Regions from separate parts of the Nonomuraea sp. NPDC050022 genome, predicted to be linked through region 1. Evidence: predicted binding sites of a transcription regulator. Region 1 holds the regulator's gene; each other region holds the start of a gene.
The links. Region 1 encodes LexA, which represses DNA repair genes until DNA is damaged. Its sites were predicted from a motif close to TCGAACANNTGTTCGA; they were not measured.

Region 1 (4,783 bases):
GATCAGGCACCTCAAACCGCCACGAGTCCCCGTCGGCGATCAGCTGGAGGGGATGCGGCGGCCGATCCATGGTCTCCAGCGTGCCGAGGAACGGGGGGTAGGCGGGGGTATGCACGGCCACGCCGTCGCCTGGGCGGGTCCATACGTGGAGGAGCACTTGAAGCGCTTGGTTGATGTCGGAATAACTCCGCACATACTCAAGCTCCGGCTCCCAGTCGTACCGACCGGCCATCCGCTCAACGAACGCCTCAGCCAGGGGGCCGCAGCGGGGACTGTCCAGCCAGGTGGGGTAGCCGAGGTCACCGTGGGCCCGCCGTTGGAGGGCGTTGACGACTTCTGGGGCGGTGGGGAGGTCCATGTCGGCGATCCAGGCGGGGATGACGCCAGGAGCGGCTTTGGCCCACTTGAATCCGTCGTGTGTTGCCTTGAGGTCTTCTGCCCGCTTTATGTCGGTCACGCGGCCATTCTAAAAACCACCTTGATCCTGGCCACCCCGTCTCACGATCAGCCCGGTCTTACGGCCACCCCTGCCTTACAGGCGACCTGTCTCACAGCCATCTCGTCTCACGGTCGGCCCGGCCCTACGGCCAGCCCATTTGTCCGGTTGGCCCGGTTTCACGGTTGGCTTGGTCGGCCCGTCTCACGGCGGCTGGCCCGTCTCATGGCCAGCTCATTGCACCGTCGGCCCGTCTCACCGGGCCCAATCTCGCGCCGACCTGCCCATCTCGCCGGGCGGCCCAGTCTCACGGGCGGCCCGTCTCACTGATCAGTCCGTCTCATCGTCGGCCCTTCACCGGTCAACCCGGTCTTACGCCCAGCCTGATCTCGGAGTCGGCCCATCTCGCCGGGCGGCCCGGTCTCACGGGCGACCCGTCTCACTGATCAGTCCGTCTCATCGTCGGCACATCTGGCCGGTCAGACGGTCTCGCCTTCGGTCGGTCCGTTCGCGCCGAAATGCTCGAAGGCCCGTCGATGTGGCAGGCCCACAAGGTGGCTGGTGGCGAAACCACACCAACCACTCGTGGATCACAGGAGCGGTGCCTTCCTGCCGTACCCGTCAGCCATCCGCGCGACTGATGCCCATTGGACACCCGCACGGTCGATACCCGCTAGCCGTCTGTACGGTCCGTACCTACGCCCGTACAGGAGATGCCCAGTAGCCACCCGATACGATCCATGGCCACCCATCAGCCACCCGTATGGTCGTGGCCACTCGTAAGACACACGTACGGTTTTCCGGGCGCATGACCCTGTCATGCGCCCGGAAACCTGTGTGGAGTCAGAGGCGGCGGAGGACCGCTACGACCTTGCCCAGGACGCTGGCCTCGTCGCCGGGGATCGGGTCGTAGTTGGCGTTGTGTGGCACCAGCCAGACGTGGCCGTCCTTGCGCTTGAACGTCTTCACCGTAGCCTCGCCCTCGATCATGGCCGCCACGATGTCACCGCTCTCCGCGACCGGCTGCTGGCGGACGACGACCCAGTCGCCGTCGGCGATGGCGGCGTCGATCATCGAATCACCGGCGACCTGCAGGAGGAAGAGGGTGCCTTCGCCGACCAGTTGCTTGGGCAGGGCGAAGACGTCTTCGACGCTCTCCTCGGCGAGGATCGGCCCACCGGCGGCGATCCGGCCGACCAGCGGCACATAGGCGGCCGTGGGCCTGCTCACCGGGGAGTCGGACTCGTTGGCGGCGTCGGGATCGACCCAGAGCACGGGCTCGCCGGGAAGACGCACCTCGAGAGCGCGCGGCCGATGAGGGTCGCGTCTCAGGTAGCCCTTGCGTTGCAACGCCGTCAGCTGGTGCGACACGCTGGACGTGCTGGTCAGCTGCACGGCCTCGCCGATCTCGCGCATGGACGGCGGGTAGCCCCGCTGTTGGACCGAGTCGCGAATCACCTCGAGGATCTTGCGTTGCCTGGGCGTCAGTCCCAGGGAGTCACGCCGACGCACCGCGAGGTCACTGACCCCGTTGGTGTCATCCCGATCGCTCATGATCTGCCTCCTCGCCCGGTGGCCCGCCTCACCGGCGAATCTCCCGGTCCGTGGTCTTCGTGTCGCACACAGCGACCGTATCGCTGTTGAAGATCATCTTCAAACAATTGTTCGAGTCTTCCTCGAAATTGTTGGCAGCGTGGTGTACAACATCGTACGGGAGTTCGATCGACACCGTGTTCGATTTGCCGATCTTTATTGGGTCTTTTTTTCGGGCCGGGACGGCTGGGAGGTCACACATGCGAGCGACCACCATCACAGATGCGACCAGCGACGACGTCAAGCGACTCACCCTCCTGGCGGACGCCACCCGGCGACCGGTGGCAGGGGGCGATAACACGGGTGACGACCGGGGTGACGGTTCTCGGGGTGGCGATTCCGCCAATCGGTCAGATCGCGAACGCCCGCATACCCGTGACAACTCCGACAACCGGGCTCCGGCGTCCGTCGGTTCGGGGTCGGTTGGACCGGCGGCCGTGTCGGTTGTACCGGTGTCCGCTGGTTCGGGATCCGCTGGTTCGGCGTCCGGCGATTCGGGGCCTAGCGATTCGGGATCGGCCGGTCCGAGGTCTGGCGGTTCGGCGTCGGTCGGCCTGGGGCCTGTTGGACTGACGTCTGTTGGTCCGGGGTCTGGCGGCTCGGGGTCTGGCGGTCCGGGGTCTGTTGGTCCGGGGCTCGTCGGTTCGGGGCTCGTCGGTTCGGGCTCCGCCGGTCCGGGAGCTGGCGGTCGGGGTTCCGCCGGTCGGGGTTCCGCCGGTTCGGCTTCTGTTGGGCTGGCGTCCGGTGGTTCGGGGTCTGCTGGTTCGCCGTCCGTTGATGCGGGATCGGCCGGTTCGGGATCCGGGGGTCCGGGGTTGGCAGGTCCGGGGTCCGCTGCCCCGGGGCCAGAAGGCCGTCTTGGGATAGCGGGCGGGGCTCGCTCCGGAACTGGGAGCGCGGGTCGTCTGCGGGCTGGGGGCGGGAGCATTCGCGAGGGTGGAGACGGAGGCCGTTTCGGCAGGGAAGGCGGTACGCGGCCTGCGCGCGGGGGCGGAGGGCGTCCCGAATACGGCAGCGGTGGCCGTCCGGGGGGAGGCAGCGTACGTGCCGGGGGCGGATCGGCTGGCAGGGGGCCTCTCAGCCGTCGGGCTGCGGCACAGGGGAGACCGCTCCTGTGGCTGGTGCCCGCGCCACGCCCTGACGCCGACGACACACCGCCGTCTGATGGAGGTGTGCGACCCACGGGCGCGGCCGGGCGCCCAGTGGAGCCCGCAGGCTCGGCGGAAGTCGGGCGATTGGTGGAGTCCGGGGACTCGTCGCTTCGGGCAGGCGACGGCCGCGCGGAGGGCTCTCTCCGCGACGCGGGCGCTCGGTTCCGTGAGGCAGAGAGTCGGCCCGGGGGCCGGCCGGAGCTTCGGCCTCGGGAAGCTGTGATCCGGTCGGAGGGGCGGTCGCGTCGGGTGGGTCGCCGGATCGAGGGCCGGTCTCAGGAATCGGTTGGCCAGTCCGAGGGCCGGTCTCAGGAATCGGTTGGCCAGTCCGAGGGCCGGTCCCGGGAGGCAGGGCGCCGGTCCGAAAGCCGGCGCCGTGGCGCGGGTGGCCGGTCCGAAGGCCGGTCTCAGGAATCGGGTGGCCGGTCCGAGCTTCGGCCTGGGGAGGCTGTGATCCCCTCGGAGGGGCGGGCGCGCCGGGTGGGTGGTCGGTACGGTGTGCGGTCTCGGGGTGTGGGTGGGCGTGTCGAGGGCCGGGCTCGGGAAGCGGCCGGTCGTTCCGGTGGCCGGGCCCATGAGGTGACGGGCTCGTACACACGCCGTCCCCGGCGTAGGGGCGGCCTGCCCGCTGATCGGACCCGTCTGTCCAGGAGGCAGGCCGGCGTCACTCGACGCGGGCGGCGTAATCCTCCCGTACGGCTCACGCGACGGGGGCGGGCCGTACTGGTGATGGCCATGGCTCTGCTGTCCCTGGGCGGCTTCTGGCTCGGCACCCGCGCGGTCAGTCAGGCGTCCGCGGCGCCCGCCGTACCGAGTCACGCGGGTCTGCCATGGGTGACCGTCCACGAGGGGGACACGCTCTGGACGATCGCCGACGCGATGGCTCCCGACGAGGGCGACCCCGGAGCGGTCGTGACCGAGATCAAGCGGTTGAACGGCCTGCCCAGCGCGCTCATCCGCCCCGGCAACCACCTGTACGTCCCGAGCGCCCACGCCCTGCCGTAACCCCGAACAGCCCTAATTGGCGCCGTGCGGCGGCCGTGCCGTGCCGCGCTGCGCCGTGCCGCGCTGCGCCGTGCCGCGCTGCGCCGTGCCGCGCTGCGCCGCGCCGCGCCGCGCCGTGCGGTGCTGTGCTGTGCTGTGCTGTGCTGTGCCGCCCGGTGTCAGTGCCGTAGCCGTGTGATTCTCAACCGGTAAGCGATACGGTCCGTCCCCAACCCAAAGCGCGGGGACGAGCGCGTACGGATGTGCCGTACGAGATGCCTGTGAGCCGTGTTCACCCACGTGAGACCGGCCAACCAACGTGACCAGCGAGGCGAGGAACACACCCCCGTCGGCCCGTGTTGACGACGACACGCCCGAGCCAGACCAAGGTGGCTGCGCTGATCAGCGACTTCGGCGGCAAGCCCCCGTCCAACTTGCGTTCATGGTCGCTCGCTTCTACGGTTGGACCACAACATCTAGTAGTTACACCGATGTAGTTCACCACAAATTGTGTTTCTCTGACCGCACCATGGCAAGCCGTGGGGCGTGCGCGAGCGTACGCAGAAGAGCGCTTTACGCCTGTGGTGACCACACGGTCGAGGAGGGCGAGCAAACGTGC
Region 2 (4,783 bases), on a different contig from region 1:
GCTGCTCGCCCTGACGAGCATGTGGAACGTGGTCGGTTTTCCGGCGCTGAGTGTCCCGGCCGGAACGGTGCGCGGCCTGCCGGTCGGGCTGCAGCTCGTCTGCCGTCCCGGTGGGGAGCACCTCCTGTTCGAAACCGCCCGGGCCACGCATGGAGGCCCGCCGCCCGGGTAGCCGGGAGCGGATGCAGATCCAGGACTGGTTCCTCACGGACCAGGAAAGAGGAAATCCGGCGTCCAGGCTCGACGCCTGGTCGACGGGTAACGACGTACGCCCGCTGATCCACGGCGCGACCTACTTCGCCGAGCTGAAGACCTGCCTCGAGGCGCTGCGCGAGGACGACTTACTCCTGTTCGCCGACTGGCGCGGCGATCCCGACGAGCGGCTCACCGAGGACGGGCCCTCCGTGGGCGACGCGATGGCCGCCGCCGCGCACAAGGGCGCGCTGGTCAGAGGGCTCATCTGGCGTTCGCACCTGGACCGGTTACGCTTCAGCTCGGCCGAGAACCGGCACCTGGGCGAGGCGATCGAGGCCGCGGGCGGGCAGGCCGTCCTCGACACGCGGACCAAGCCGGGCGGCTCGCACCACCAGAAGTTCGTCATCCTCCGTCATGACGGCGATCCGGTCGCCGACGTGGCCTTCCTCGGCGGCATCGACCTGTGTCACAGCCGCCGGGACGACGCCGACCACCTCGGCGATCCGCAGCCGTGCCCGATGCCCGGCGAGTACGGCCGGCGGCCCCCGTGGCATGACGTCCAGGTCGCCATCCACGGCCCCGCGGTGGCGGAGGTGGAGAAGGTGTTCTGCGAGCGGTGGGAGGATCCCGCGCCGGAGACCAGGGATCCGATCAGGCGGCTGCGCGACCATTTCGCCAGGATGGACGACGTTCCTCCGCTGCCCGAGCCGGGGCCGCCGCCGCCCCCTGCGGGCACGCACACCGTACAGATCCTGCGCACCTATCCCGCCAGGCGCAGCGCCTACCCGTTCGCGCCGGAGGGCGAGCGGAGCGTGGCGCACGCTTACCAGAAGGTGCTCGGCCGGGCCCGTTCGCTGGTCTACCTGGAAGATCAGTATCTGTGGTCCACGGATGTGATCGAGCCGTTCGCCGAGGCGCTGGAGCGCGAGCCCGGCCTGCGGATGGTCATCGTGGTGCCCCGCCACCCCGACCAGGACGGCTGGCTGGCCGGGCCCGCGAGCCTGATCGGCCGGGTCCACGCGCTGAACCGGCTGCTGCGGGCGGGCGGCGACCGGGTCGCCCTGTACGACCTGGAGAACCATGAGGGCACCCCCGTCTACGTGCACGCCAAGGTCTGCGTGGTCGACGACGTGTGGGCCTCGGTCGGGTCCGACAACGTCAACCTGCGCTCATGGAGCTACGACTCGGAGCTGAGTTGTGCCGTACTCGATGAGCGGGAGGATCCGCGCGAGCCGCACGGCGCCCGGCGGTTCGCCCGCGAGCTGCGCCTGACGCTGATGGGCGAGCACCTGGACCTGCCCGAGGACGGCGCGGATCGCGACGAGCTGTGCGATCCCGTGGCCGCGTTCGACGCCTTCGCCGACGCGGCGGCGCGGCTCGAAGCCTGGCACGCCGGCGGCCGTAAGGGTCCGCGACCGCCGGGGCGGCTGCGGCCGCATTCCTACCCCGAGCTGCCCCGGGTGCGCGGGCTGCTCGCCACGCCGCTCTACCGCCTGGCGGTCGATCCCGACGGGCGGCCTCCCGCGCTGCGGAGATCCAGGACTTTCTAGCGCTCGCCGCTGTCTTAAGGCCACCCTCCGTGATCACTCGGTGGCGCGCTCCCCTATCCTGTACGGCTCTGAGGAAGGGAACCCGAGTGAACGTGAGCCTGCGCCCGGTCCGTGCGGCGGACCTGGATGTGTTCGAGGAGAATCTGGGCAACTCGAAGGGGACCGGCGAGCAGCAGTGGTTCGGCCATCGCACCCTGCACGCGATGCGCGAGGAGTTCGCGGTGAGCGGGCTGCTGAGCCCCGAGGGCGGCTATTTCACCATTGACGCCCGTGGTGAGGTGGCCGGGTGGATGCACTGGTTCCAGCGGCTCTGGGGTCCGCGGCACACCTCCTGGTGCTGGTCGCTGTCCATCGTGATCTTCCCGCGCCACCGCGGCAAGGGGGTCGGCAGCCGGGCGCACCGCGAGCTGGTGACGTACCTGTTCGACCACACCCGGGCCGAACGGATCGAGGCCATCACCGATGTCACCAACCTCGCCGAGCAGGGCGCGCTGGCCAACGCCGGGTTCGAACGTGAAGGCGTGATCCGCCGGGCCCAGTGGCGCGGCGGGAGCTGGCACGACCAGCTCCTGTATTCGGTGCTGCGGCCGGAGAAGTGATCACGCGAGCTCCCGCAGGCGGCGGTGCACTGTCGATCCTGCGCCAGTAGATCAAGCAGCACAATCAACCGCTCTGAGCCGAGGGGACGCCAGTCCGCCTAACGCCTTTCCGGCTCTCAGCGCACGCCGCGCGGCCTGAACTGGATGCTGATGCGCGGCCCGGTGGGGCGAGTGGTCTTGGGGATCGCGTGCTCCCACGTGCGCTGGCAGCTGCCGCCCATCACGATGAGGTCGCCGTGCCCCAGGTCGTGACGGATCGAGGCGCCGCCGCCCCGGGGGCGCAGCAGCAGCGGGCGCGGGGCGCCGACCGAGATGATCGCGACCATGGTGTCCTCGCTGCCGCCCCTGCCCAGGGTGTCGCCGTGCCAGGCCACGCTGTCGCGGCCGTCGCGGTAGAAGCAGAGCCCGGCCGTGCGGAACGGCTCCCCGAGCTCCTTGGCATAGCGCTCGTTGAGCGCGCGCAGGGCGTCGTCGAGCGCCGGGTCGGGCAGCGGCTCGTCCTCGTCGTAGAAGGCGAGCAGCCGCGGCACGTCGACGACTTTGTCGTACATCCGGCGTCGTTCGGCCCGCCACGGCACCACCTCGTACAGCCGGGAGAACAGCGCGTCGGCCTCCGCCAGCCAGCCGGGCCCGAAGTCGATCCACGCCCCGCGCTCCAGAGGCGTCCGGCGGATCGCCGAGCCGACGAGCTCGTCGGCTCCCAGCAGAGAAGCTTGGAAAACAGCCGTCATGGCATCAAGTGTAGGCGATCGTTCAAACATTCATTCGATTAGGTCCGCAGACCGGCTGCGCCCGGCCGTGACGGCCGGGCGCGCGGCTCGTCGTCCCACCCGCCCGGTCTGTACGGCACGCAGCCCGTACAGACCGGGGCGGCCACGCAGGCCGCCGATCCCCACGGGTCCAGTATCGGGCATCCCCGCCCGTCACGCCTGTTACCACGCTGCCCGTTGGCGCCCGTTACCCGATATGTCGGCTATCGACGCCGCCGCTTGCCGCCGTGTCGGTCAGGTGCGGCCGCGGTGGGCGGCGACGCGTTCGCGGGTGGCGCAGCGGGTGCTGCAGTAGCGCCGCGGGCTGCCGCCCCCCAGGTCCAGGTACGGCCGGCGGCAGGCGGCCGAGGCGCACAGCCCGCCCGGCATTCGCTGGTGATCGGCCAGCAGGACGGCCAGCGCCAGGGCCGAGGAGGCCAGGAACCACTCCCCCCACGGCGCGTAGTCGTCGCCGTCCACGTGCAGGTGCCACGGAGTCGTGTCCCCGTGGTTCGTCAGGCGGGGCGCCCGCGCGGCCGTCGCCAGAAGATCGTTCAGCCGGGCGGCCGCCAGGTCGGGGCCGGCGGCGGCGAAGACGGCGACCAGCCGCTCCGCCGCGGCCCGCATCGCCGCCAGGTCGGCCTCGCCCAGGTCCAGGTCGCCGGTTTCGCCGTGGTCGCGCAGCACCCGCGCGACGGACTCCGCCGACGACTCCTCGTGCAGCAGCGCGACGCACAGGGCCACGGCCCGGGCCGCCATCGCTTTGGTCGAGTGAACCGCCACGCCAGCAGCGTATGCCCGCGGACACGGAAACGGCGGGGCTCCCCCAGCCCCGCCGTACCGCGTCGAACCTGACGAGAGCTCAGCCGCCGCAGGCCGCGAAGACGTAGCTGTCCTTCAGGAGCGAATAGTGGTCCCGGACCTTGACGGCCCCGGTTTCGGTGTCGATCTGGACGATCGCCATCTTGTTCGCCTTGCCGTCGGGGTACTGCACGAGGTGCAGCGTCACCTGCCGTTCGCCGGTCCAGTCGATCATGTTGAGGTCGCCGGCCGGCAGCTTGACCTTCCGCTTGGCGATGACCTGGTCGCTCTGCATGTCGTACAGGACGAGCCGGGACTTGGCGCCGCCCATGACGACGTTCGCGGTCGTCCGGCCGTCGGCCGCGAGAGCCGACGGGGAGTTCGCGGCGACGATCTGCGGCGGCGTGGCCCGGTACAACTGCTCGCCGGACTCGCTGTAGGCGATCAGGTCCGTGACGGACTCGTCGGCGGAGACCTCGGTCAGCAGTTCGCCGCCGTCGGCGCTGAAGCCGAGCAGCGTCTGCCGGCCGGGCGTCGAGCCGAGCAGGGCGCCGGTGGCCGTGTCGAAGATCCGCGTCTTCACCGCCTTGTCGGTGGCGAAGACGGCCGCGAGCCGGCCGCCGTCGTCGGAGAGCTGGAACGTCACGTCGTACTGGGCCACGCGCGGCAGCGCGTCCTTGGCGAAGACCTTCACCCCGCCCCCCATGGTCCGTACGGCCAGCCGCCCGGACTTGGTGAAGTACGCGACGCGCCGGCCGTTACCGCTGACGGCGATGGGCGCGACCTGGGTGTGCGACGACTTGCCGTTCGCCTCGCGGGCGATGGTCTCGGCGTCGGGCAGGGAGCCCTTCTCCCCGCTGTGCATCATCAGCCGCCACTCACCGCACGG
Region 3 (4,783 bases), on a different contig from region 1:
GAGACTATTCGCAACCCCCGAAGGCCCTTCGCGATCCCGTAGACCCCTTTCGCGAGTTCACCGCCGCGGGGCCAGCGACACGTCCCCGCACAAGCCCGCCGAACACCCCCTCCGCACACCCACGCCCATCCGGGCGCGTTCACAGCGCGGGCCCATCGGCACCCCCCACCGCCCGCGCCCGCACGCCCACGCCCATCCGGGCACATTCACAGCGCAGGCCCAGCGGCACCTCCGCCGCCCACACGCCGCACTCTCACCCTGCCCGCACGCCCACACACTCAGGCCCGGCCACGCAGGTCCAGCGGAGTCTGGCCGTCCAGGTACCCACCGCGTTCGCCCAGATGGGGCCCGGGAAACGGCGCGTTCGCCTAGCGATATCGAACGCCAGTTCGTATAATGGACCAATGCATCTCGACATGAAAGGCCTACCAGGGTTGTGGCGGCCGCCGATCGTCGAACATGCCGCGACGACGTTCTCGACCGCCGGCCGCGGCGGCGAGGCGCGTTATCTGCTGGCTTGGGGCGATACGGAAGGAGAGCGGTGGGGATTCCTGCTATGGCCCCCGCAGACGCTGAACACCGACGGCGGCACCGAGCACATGGGCCAGGCCCAGTGGGTGCGCTGGCAGGACATCCGGCCGGTGACCGGCGAGGACTACAGCACCGTCCCGCTGTGCGATCCAATGTGAACCACCTCCTGACGCGCCACTGAGAACGTGCGGGCAGACCGGACGGGGCTCGTACGCCGAGCAGGTCGGGCCCCGCAGAGCGAGCATGTTGAGGCGCGTGGAGCGGATCTGAGCACTCGGGACGAGCAGATCGCGCGGCGACGAAAGGCGGAACACCACTCGCCTTCGTCGCCGCGCGGTTGCGTCCGGCGCGTCCCCGCTGCAAGCCGCCGACATGGTCACACGTCCAGACGGTGCCGGTCGGCTCGGGGGCCGTGTGCCGGTCAGTTCGGGGGCCGTGTGCCGGTCAGCGCGAGGATCGTTCATGCCGTGGTGGGCACGGCGATGTTCTGCTCGTAAGCGGTGCCGCCGGGAAGGCGGAAGGCTTCATCGGGGCCGGGACTTCGCGTGTTTTCGGGGCGGGCCGTCTCGGCGGAGTCAGTCGTGAAAGGCTGTCAGCACCTGGCCTGGCTGTTGAGGAGAGCGACCAGAGGCAGCAGCGGAGTGGCGCTGGCCCAGGCCAGCAGCAGGGCGATCACCGTTGAGAGCTGGACGGCCTGACGTTCCCCTGCCGAGGGACCACATTGGCTTACCGTTCAATTCTGCGGAGATCCTCCTCGACCCCCTGTCCGCCCAAGTCCGTGGCGTTCGATCGCCTGCATGCGGCGTCTTCGGGCATGCTTCAGGCGTCGCGCTCCGCTTCCACCGGCTTGGCGGGGTCGTCCTTGGTCGGGATGGTCTGCTGGCCCTCGCCTGGGTCGGTGTGTTCGCTCGTGTTCGCGTTGTCCGGCTGCCCACTCGCCGCCGACGTCGGCGGCGCGAGCGGTGTGGTCAGCCGGCCAGGGGGACCTCGACCGGGAGTTGGGGTTGAGCGGGGACGCCCAGGATCTCCTGGACTACGGCGACGAAGGTGTCGGCCTCGGCCAGGAGCTCGTCCGCGTCGGCCGCGCTGACGCCACGGACCATGCCGGCCTCGGCGGCGGCGCGCTTGGCCGCGCTCACCGAGAAGTAGGCGGCCCATTCCGCGAGCTTGGGCTCCGCCTCCGGGAGCAGCTCCCAGGCGCTGCGCAGGCGGCGCCTGCGGCCTTCCATGGGGCGTGGGCGGGCGGCCAGGATCGCCGCCGCCGCTCGTAGGGCTGCCAGGTGCGCTGCCACGTATCGGGATGCCGGGGTGCGAGCGGCTGTCGCCTCCGCCAGGCAGGAATGTGAATCCGTCAGGTGCGCCCTAACTGCGGGCGACAGCCGGGGCCCCTGCGTATCGCTGAGCCTTGGTGCCATCTTGCGCGCCTCCTTGGAGTCATGGCGGCTCCCGGCGTCTCCGCCGGTGAAGCCAGGTTCGCAGACTCCACCGACAATTCCGCCGGGCTGGCCGGACGAGGAGCTTCCCCGCACCCCGTCCGGCCAGGACGCGCCCACTCGTCTCCGCCGACGACGAGGACACGCCCTTCGCCCTGGAGCCTGATCGCGGGTCTCGCTTGGGGGAAGCGAACGGCCCGCGACCAGGTCCTACGACGTGAGCCGCGAGCCTCACGTCACTAGGTCGAACATAATTTCGATCACGCTCGGTGTCAACCTGTTCTACGAACATAGATTCGATCAGCGTGGGAGAGGTGGACGACACACCCATTGACGTGCGGCGGGACGAGATTGGGGACCAAGGTTGAGGGACCAAGGTTGAGGGACGGGCAAAGGCGTGCAGAGGACATGCGAGAGGCATGCGAACGCGCAAGGGCCGGTCCGCGACCAACTGGTCGGCGCCTCAGCAGGTCCGCGAAACTGACGCATCCGCGCCGGGCGTCCGCAACCGAGGCCCGATAGCCAGGTGTCCGCAACCGAGGCCCGATGGATGGTCGGCCGATAGGCGGTCGGCCCAGTAGAGGGTCAGCCCGATGGACGCGCGTCCCAGAAGACGGTCGCGGCGACGGCGGGGAAGGTTCGGGCTGGGCGAGCCGTAAGACGGCCGGCCAGACCGGTACGACAGAAGGCACCCGCCGTCGACGCGAAGGACCCAGCAAATCGAAATCAGACCACCGAGATGGCGCCTGACGGGCACAGCGTCACGGCGCGGCGGACGGCTTCTTCCAGTTCGGCCGGTGGGGTGGAGTCAAGGACCACCACGGTCCCCTCCTCCTCGCTCTGGTCGAATATCGCCGGCACCGTCAGCGCGCACATGCCCGCACCGATGCACACCGTCGTGTCTGCCTTGATCTCCATCATTGACCTACCAGGTGACAGGGAGGCGGTGCACACCATAGATGCTCATGTCCGAGCGCATCGGCACCTCCTCCGGTGATATGGCCAAGCGTAGGCCGGGGAAGCGCCGCAGGAGCGCCGGGTAGGCGATGCGCATCTCGGCCCGGGCCAGTTGCTGGCCGAGGCACTGGTGGATGCCGTGGCCGAACGTGAGGTGGCCCGTGGCGGGCCGGGTCAGGTCGAGGGCGTCGCCGTCCGGGAAGCGGGAGGAGTCGCGGTTGGCCACCGGGAGGTGGATCGTGACCGAGTCGCCGGCCTTGATGAGCCGGCCCTCGATCTCGACGTCCTCCAGCGCGCTCCTGACCGGACCGAGGTGGATGATCGTGAGGTAGCGCAGGAGCTCTTCGACACCGTTCTCGACCGCGGACGGGTCATCGCGCATGAGGGCGAGCTGGGCGGGGTTGGTGAGCAGCGCGTACGTGCCGAGGCCGAGCATGTTCGCGGTCGTCTCGTGGCCGGCCACCAGCAGCAGGAACGCGACGCCCGTGAGCTCCTCGTCGTTCAGTTCGCCGTTCTCGATGAGCCCGCTGAGCAGGTCGTCCTCCGGCTGCGCGCGCTTGCGCTGGATCAGCCCGTACAGGTACGCGGAGATGCGCGTCACCGCGGCCACGGCGTCCTCGGCCTTGATCTCCAGGTTGACGAGCACCTTGGTGTCTTCCTGGAACTGCGCCCGGTCCTCGTACGGCACCCCCAGCAGCTCGCAGATCACCAGCGACGGGATCGGCAGCGCGAACTCCTGCACCAGGTCCACCGGCTTGGCCGCGGCCTCCATGGCGTCCAGGCAGGCGTCGGTGATCTCGGCGATCCTCGGCTCCAGCTCCTTCATCCTGCGCACGGTGAACTGGCCGGTGAGGAGCTTGCGGTAGCGGGTGTGCTCGGGGGCGTCCATGCGCAGGAAGAACCCGGGCGGCACCCGGAAACCCTGTTCCTTCGCGAGCTGCAGCCGGGCCGGGATCGGCGGGTGGATGAGCTCGGGGCGGTTGCTGAAGCGCGCGTCGGCGAGCACGGCGCGGGCGGCGGAGTAGCCGGTCACGATCCAGCCGAGGTGCCCGTCGGCGTAGGTCATGCGGTGGATCGGCGTTTGTTCTCGCAGCTCGGCGATTTCGTCAGGTGGATCGAAGGGGCGCTGGCGGGTGGTGGTGAGGGTCAGATCCGACATGGTGCGACTCCTTTCGCTTGGTCAACTCCACCAGAAAACCTCATTCGCTGCAAAACTTCAATGGATGAAAATCCCTAAGTTTGGCGGTACAGTTCCCGGCATGGTGGGACTACGAGAGCGCAAGAAGCAGCGCACACGCCGGGCGCTGATCGAGGCCGCGCTCCGGCTGTTCGACGAGAAAGGCTTCGAGGAGACCACGCTGGCCGAGATCGCGGCCGAGGCCGAGGTGTCGACGCGGACGTTCTTCAGCTACTTCGCCAGTAAGGAGGACGTGCTGTTCTTCGACAGCGCGGCGCGCGTGTCGCTGGCCGTGGAGATGATCTCGTCCAGAACGCCCGGCGAGCACGTGGCCGACCTGCTGCTGCGGCTCATACGGACGAGCCTGCGGTGGGCGAGCGACGACGACTTCCGAGTGATGGACGCGCCCCTGCGGATGCGGCTCATCATGACCGTCCCCTCCTTGCAGGCACGGGCGCTGCATCTGCTGTTCGACAGCCAGCTCCAGCTGACGCGAGCGCTGGAGGACGCCTTTCCCGACGAGCTCGACCACGTGGACGCGGCGGCGGCCGTGGGCGCGCTGATCGGCGCCACCAAGCTCGCGGTCATCTCCACCATCAACCGGGGCGGGTCGATGGAGCAGGCGGAGGAGTCGGCCATGCGCGCCGCCCAGATCGCCCTGCGCGGCCTTTCATCAATCGGATAA
Region 4 (4,783 bases), on a different contig from region 1:
GGCTCTTTCCGCGGTGCCGGTCTCGTCCGCGTGACCCCTTGTCGCGAGGCCCGTCGTGACCGGCACGGGACGGGTGTTCTCGTGGTAGACCCGCCACTGGTCGATGCCGGGGAACGTGCCGATCGTCAGCTCCGCCAGCAGCGCCCCGGTCCACGCCTCCTCGGCCATGCTCATGGCCAGGGCGTATTCGGACTCGATGAGGAACAGCCGCGGGATCTCGCCGCGCTCGACCTCCAGGGTCTCGCGCTGGACGGCGATCCGGTCGCGGAGCAACGCGAGCCGTCGCCGGAGCAGTGCGGTGACCTCGTCGGGGTCGAGCCCGCCCATCACCGACAGCCCGGCCTCGAACCCCGTCGGCTCCCGCTCAGGAGTCCCCAGGAGCTCGCGCGTCCAGTCCTCGGCCTCCTCGCGACCGTCGGCGGTGATGCGGTAGACGGTCCGCTCGGGCCGGCCCCCTTGCCGGGCGCTCTGGGTGGCCTTGATCAAACCATGCTTCTCCAGATTGCGTACCACTGTGTAGAAGGAGCCCCACTTGATGGGCGTCTCGCGGTCTTTACCACGGGCCCGCAGGACGGATGCCATCTCGTACGGATGCATCGGCCGTTCCGCGACCACCGTGAGCACGGCGAGGGCCAGCAGATTGGCCACCCGGCGTCGTTGCGCCACCCACACCATCCTCGTAGACGAATATTCGTGGGCGACTATACGCATGCGAGTATTCCTGGAGCAATAGGGCTTGTGTCTCCAGTGGGCCGAGATCACGGCCTGCGGGTACGGCACTCCGTGTCTGGCATTCGACGCACTGCGTCAGGCGTCTGGCGTCTCGGGCACGGCGTCTGGCGTCTCGGGCACGGCGTCTCACGCGCGGCGCACGACGCGGCGCACGACGCGCAGCCTGAGGCATCTGGCGCACGGCGCACGGGCGTCACAAAACGCCGGATATTTCGGGAGATGCGTTAGAGCGAGGCGGCCAGCGCCAGGGCCGTCGCGGCCTCGTGCTGCAGGACCATGATCAGCAGCGTGGCGACCAGAGTGGCGATCAGCAGCCAGCTGATCAGGATGATGACCGTCGAGCGGCGCGGCCTGCGCCGGCGGCCGGACTGCCCGTCGACCTTCTCCTCGCTGCGACGAGCCCGCTCGTTGAACGACTCCAACCTCGCCACGAGTCGCGGATCGTCGTCGACGAGGTGCTGCTCGATCTGCGCCAGCATCCGCTCCTCGTCCTGCGACCAGGCCATGGGTGCACCTCCGGAACGCAAGCTCTGTGCCGGGTTTCTGCCCAACCATGAAGATCATTAGCCCCCGCCCAAGCAGGTAATTGCCACCTCTTTTCATTTGCGATCTTCGTCGAACCTTTGTTCTAATCATGGGATGCGCTGGGACAACCTGCGCCTGGCCGACTCCGGCCGGGACGATCCGGCCGTGCCGCTGTTCGCCCGCGGCGCGGTCACCCGCACGTTCGACACTCCCGAGTTCAAGGGGATGACCTTCTACGAGATCCAAGCCCGCTCGATCATCAACCGGGTGCCGGCGGCCAGCCGGGTCCCGTTCGAGCACACCATCAATCCCTATCGGGGCTGCGGCCACCGCTGCGTCTACTGCTTCGCGCGCAAGACCCACCAATATCTCGACCTCGACGCCGGCGCCGATTTCGACTCGAAGATCGTGGTCAAGGTCAACGCCGCCGAGCTGGCCCGCAAGGAGCTGGCGGCGCCGCGCTGGCACGGCGGCCCCATCGCCATGGGCACGAACGTCGACTGTTACCAGAGGGCCGAGGGCCGTTACCGGCTGATGAGGGGCGTCCTGGCCGCCCTGCGCGACGCCGCGAATCCGTTCTCGATCCTCACCAAGGGCACGCTCATTCTGCGCGATCTCGACCTGCTGACTGAGGCCGCCGAGGTCACTCAGGTGAGCGCCAGCGTGTCGGTCGGCTTCGTCGACCCCGATCTGTGGCGCTCCGTCGAGCCAGGCACCCCCGCCCCCCACCGACGGCTGGAGGTCTGCGCCACGCTCAACGACCACGGCATCCCCTGCGGTGTGCTGATGGCGCCGATCCTGCCGTACCTCACCGACTCCCCCGACCAGCTCGAACGCACGGTCAAGGAGATCGCCCAGGCGGGCGCCACGCACCTCGCGCCCATCGTCCTGCACCTGCGGCCCGGGGCGCGCGAGTGGTGGCTGGGGTGGCTGTCGCGCGAGCATCCTCGGCTCGTGCCGCGCTATCTGGAGCTGTACGGACGGGGCGCCTACGCTCCGCAGGCCTATCAGCAGCGGATCACCGACCAGGTCAAGGAGCTGGCCCGACGCCACGGTGTCGGCCGAGCGACCGCGGCTTCAGCTCGCCGCCTCCCGCCACGCGCCGAGCTCGCGCCATCGGCCCACCCCGAGCCCGCTCCACAGGCCCGGCCCGCCCCGACGGCGCGGCAACTCAGCCTCCCCGGCCTGTGACGGTGCGGCAGGTCGCCCTCCATGGCCTGTGACGGCGCGGCGGGCCAGCCGCTCCGGCCTGCGGCGGCGGGCCGGCTCAATCTCTCCGGCCCGTGAGGCGCGACCAACTCAGGCTCTCCGGCCCGTGACGGCGCGGCCTCTCCGGCCTGTCCGGGCCGGCGGACGAGTGAGCCGCGAATAAATCGCTGGCAGCGCGGCCAACGCGGGTGAGATCATGAGGCCGTTTCTGACGCCGACCAGCAGGAGATGTAATGCGGTGCCTTCGAGTCTCCCAGCGCCCCATTGGCACGAGAGTTCTCGAGGCTTCGACCACGCATGTACATCCTCAACATCGGCATCCTCGCGCATGTAGACGCGGGTAAGACCAGCCTGACCGAGCGGCTGCTGTTCCAGACCGGCGCGATCGACCGGCTGGGCAGCGTCGACGACGGCAGCACACAGACCGACAGCGGGGCCATCGAGCGGCGCCGCGGCATCACCATCCGCACCGCCGTCGCCTCCTTCACCGTGGGCGATATACGGGTCAACCTCATCGACACACCCGGCCACGCCGACTTCGTGGCCGAGGTCGAGCGCGCGCTCGGCGTGCTCGACGGCGCCGTGCTGGTGCTGTCGGCCGTCGAAGGGGTTCAGCCGCACTCGCGGCTGCTGATGAAGACGCTGCGCAGGCTGCGGGTGCCTACGCTGATCTTCGTCAACAAGATCGACCGGGCCGGGGCCCGGGAGCGGGAGCTGCTGGACGACATCCGGCGGTGGCTCTCGCCGTACACCGTCGCCTTGAACACTGTCGAGAAGATCGGCGGTCGGGATGCCCGCACGCGCCGCGTCATCGGCCCGGACGAGGCGGATGGTTCCGGCGATTCCCTCCTTGGCGGTGAGGCGGTCGGCGGTGAGGTGGCCGAGATGCTGGCCGAGCATGACGACGGCATCCTGGAGTCGCTCGTCGAGGGACGGGTGCCGAACGGCCGGCAGGTGTGGGCGGCGATGGCCCGGCAGTGCGCCGAGGGGGTGCTGCATCCGGTGCTGTTCGGGTCGGCGATGACCGGGCGGGGTGTCGGCGATCTGCTCGACGGGTTCCGGCTGCTACCCGCCACAGCCATGCCGGACACGCCCGGATCGAGCACAGCCGTAGCGGGCATGGCCGGGTCGGGTGTGGCGCTCAACGCGACCGTGTTCGCGATCGAGCGGGGCGCCGCCGGACAGAAGGTCGCCTATCTGCGGATGCGGTCCGGCGTGTTGCGGGCGCGGCAGCGGGTGCCCTTCCATCGCCTCCGCCGTGACGGGACGGTGGAGGAGTACGGTGGGCGGCCGACCGCGGTGCGTGTGGCCGGGTCGGCGGAGTCGCAGGCGGTGGCCGGGGACATCGCGAAGGTGTGGGGCGTGCCCGAGGTCCGGGTCGGCGACCACCTCGGCACCACACCAGAGGACGCGCCCAAGGGCGGGCACTTCCCGGCGCCCAGTCTGGAGACGGTGGTCAGGCCGCGGGTTCCCGGACAGGAGGGCCGGCTGCATGCCGCGCTCGCCGCCCTGGCCGAGCAGGACCCGCTGATCGGCACCCGCGCCCTGCCCGGCGGCCAGACGTCGGTACTGCTCTACGGGGAGGTGCAGAAGGAGGTCATCGCCGAGACGCTGGCCGGGGAGTTCGGGGTGGAGGCGGTGTTCGAGCCGACCCGGCCCGTCTATCTCGAACGGCCCGCGCGCCGGGCGGAGATCGTCGAGGAGATCGCCCGCCACGGCCGCAACGACTTCGTCGCCACCGTCGGCCTGCGGGTGGAGCCGGCCGCCATCGGGTCCGGTGTCGGATATCGGCTGGGTGTGGATCTGGGGTCGCTGCCGCTGGCCTTCCACCGGGCGATCGAGGACACCGTACGCGACACGCTGTCCGAGGGCCCGCACGGCTGGCCGGTCACCGACCTCCTGGTCACGCTGACCAGAACCGGTTATGACAGCCCGATCACCACGGCGGCCGACTTCCGGGGGCGGACGACGAACGTGCTGCGGCGGGCGCTGCGTCAGGCGGGCACCCGGGTGTACGAGCCGTGCCACCGCTTCGAGCTGGAGGTGCCGCCGGAGTCGCTGAGCGCGGCGACCGTACGGCTGGCGGCGCTGGGCGCCGTGGTGGCCGATGCCGTGCGGCGGGAGGCGGTGTGGCTGGTCAGCGGTGATATCCCGGCCGTGGCGGTGCGTGAGTTCGAGCTGGCGCTGCCCGGCCTGTCGCATGGCGAGGGCGTGTGGTGGTCGCGGCCCTTCGGTGATCGTCCCGCCCGTAGGTAACGATATGTCACCATTCGTCCGCCGACAGTTACTTCACATGTCGGTTTTCTGCCGGAAATGG

Region 2: the regulator LexA is predicted to act here: its motif matches at 3,098-3,113, upstream of ACIBO2_RS42055 (alpha-ketoglutarate-dependent dioxygenase AlkB).
Region 3: the regulator LexA is predicted to act here: its motif matches at 2,209-2,224, upstream of ACIBO2_RS07545 (SAV_6107 family HEPN domain-containing protein).
Region 4: the regulator LexA is predicted to act here: its motif matches at 1,348-1,363, upstream of ACIBO2_RS58735 (Rv2578c family radical SAM protein).

Annotation. Positions count from the first base shown of each region.
Region 1 covers NZ_JBITKE010000009.1:228,182-232,964, forward strand. The annotation lists gene ACIBO2_RS36265 (MalY/PatB family protein) at 1-457, opposite strand, end outside; gene lexA (transcriptional repressor LexA) at 1,280-1,990, opposite strand; gene ACIBO2_RS36275 (hypothetical protein) at 2,019-2,273, opposite strand; gene ACIBO2_RS36280 (LysM peptidoglycan-binding domain-containing protein) at 3,916-4,185, shown strand; gene nrdR (transcriptional regulator NrdR) at 4,780-4,783, shown strand, end outside.
Region 2 covers NZ_JBITKE010000011.1:304,774-309,556, forward strand. The annotation lists gene ACIBO2_RS42040 (amidase) at 1-172, shown strand, start outside; gene ACIBO2_RS42045 (phospholipase D family protein) at 183-1,745, shown strand; gene ACIBO2_RS42050 (GNAT family protein) at 1,832-2,344, shown strand; gene ACIBO2_RS42055 (alpha-ketoglutarate-dependent dioxygenase AlkB) at 2,461-3,075, opposite strand; gene ACIBO2_RS42060 (CGNR zinc finger domain-containing protein) at 3,349-3,876, opposite strand; gene ACIBO2_RS42065 (hypothetical protein) at 3,956-4,783, opposite strand, start outside.
Region 3 covers NZ_JBITKE010000002.1:229,881-234,663, forward strand. The annotation lists gene ACIBO2_RS07540 (hypothetical protein) at 405-689, shown strand; gene ACIBO2_RS07545 (SAV_6107 family HEPN domain-containing protein) at 1,500-1,946, opposite strand; gene ACIBO2_RS07550 (ferredoxin) at 2,691-2,885, opposite strand; gene ACIBO2_RS07555 (cytochrome P450) at 2,890-4,080, opposite strand; gene ACIBO2_RS07560 (TetR/AcrR family transcriptional regulator) at 4,181-4,783, shown strand.
Region 4 covers NZ_JBITKE010000031.1:12,345-17,127, reverse strand. The annotation lists gene ACIBO2_RS58745 (PadR family transcriptional regulator) at 1-666, opposite strand, end outside; gene ACIBO2_RS58740 (DUF3040 domain-containing protein) at 957-1,238, opposite strand; gene ACIBO2_RS58735 (Rv2578c family radical SAM protein) at 1,372-2,448, shown strand; gene ACIBO2_RS58730 (GTP-binding protein) at 2,764-4,722, shown strand.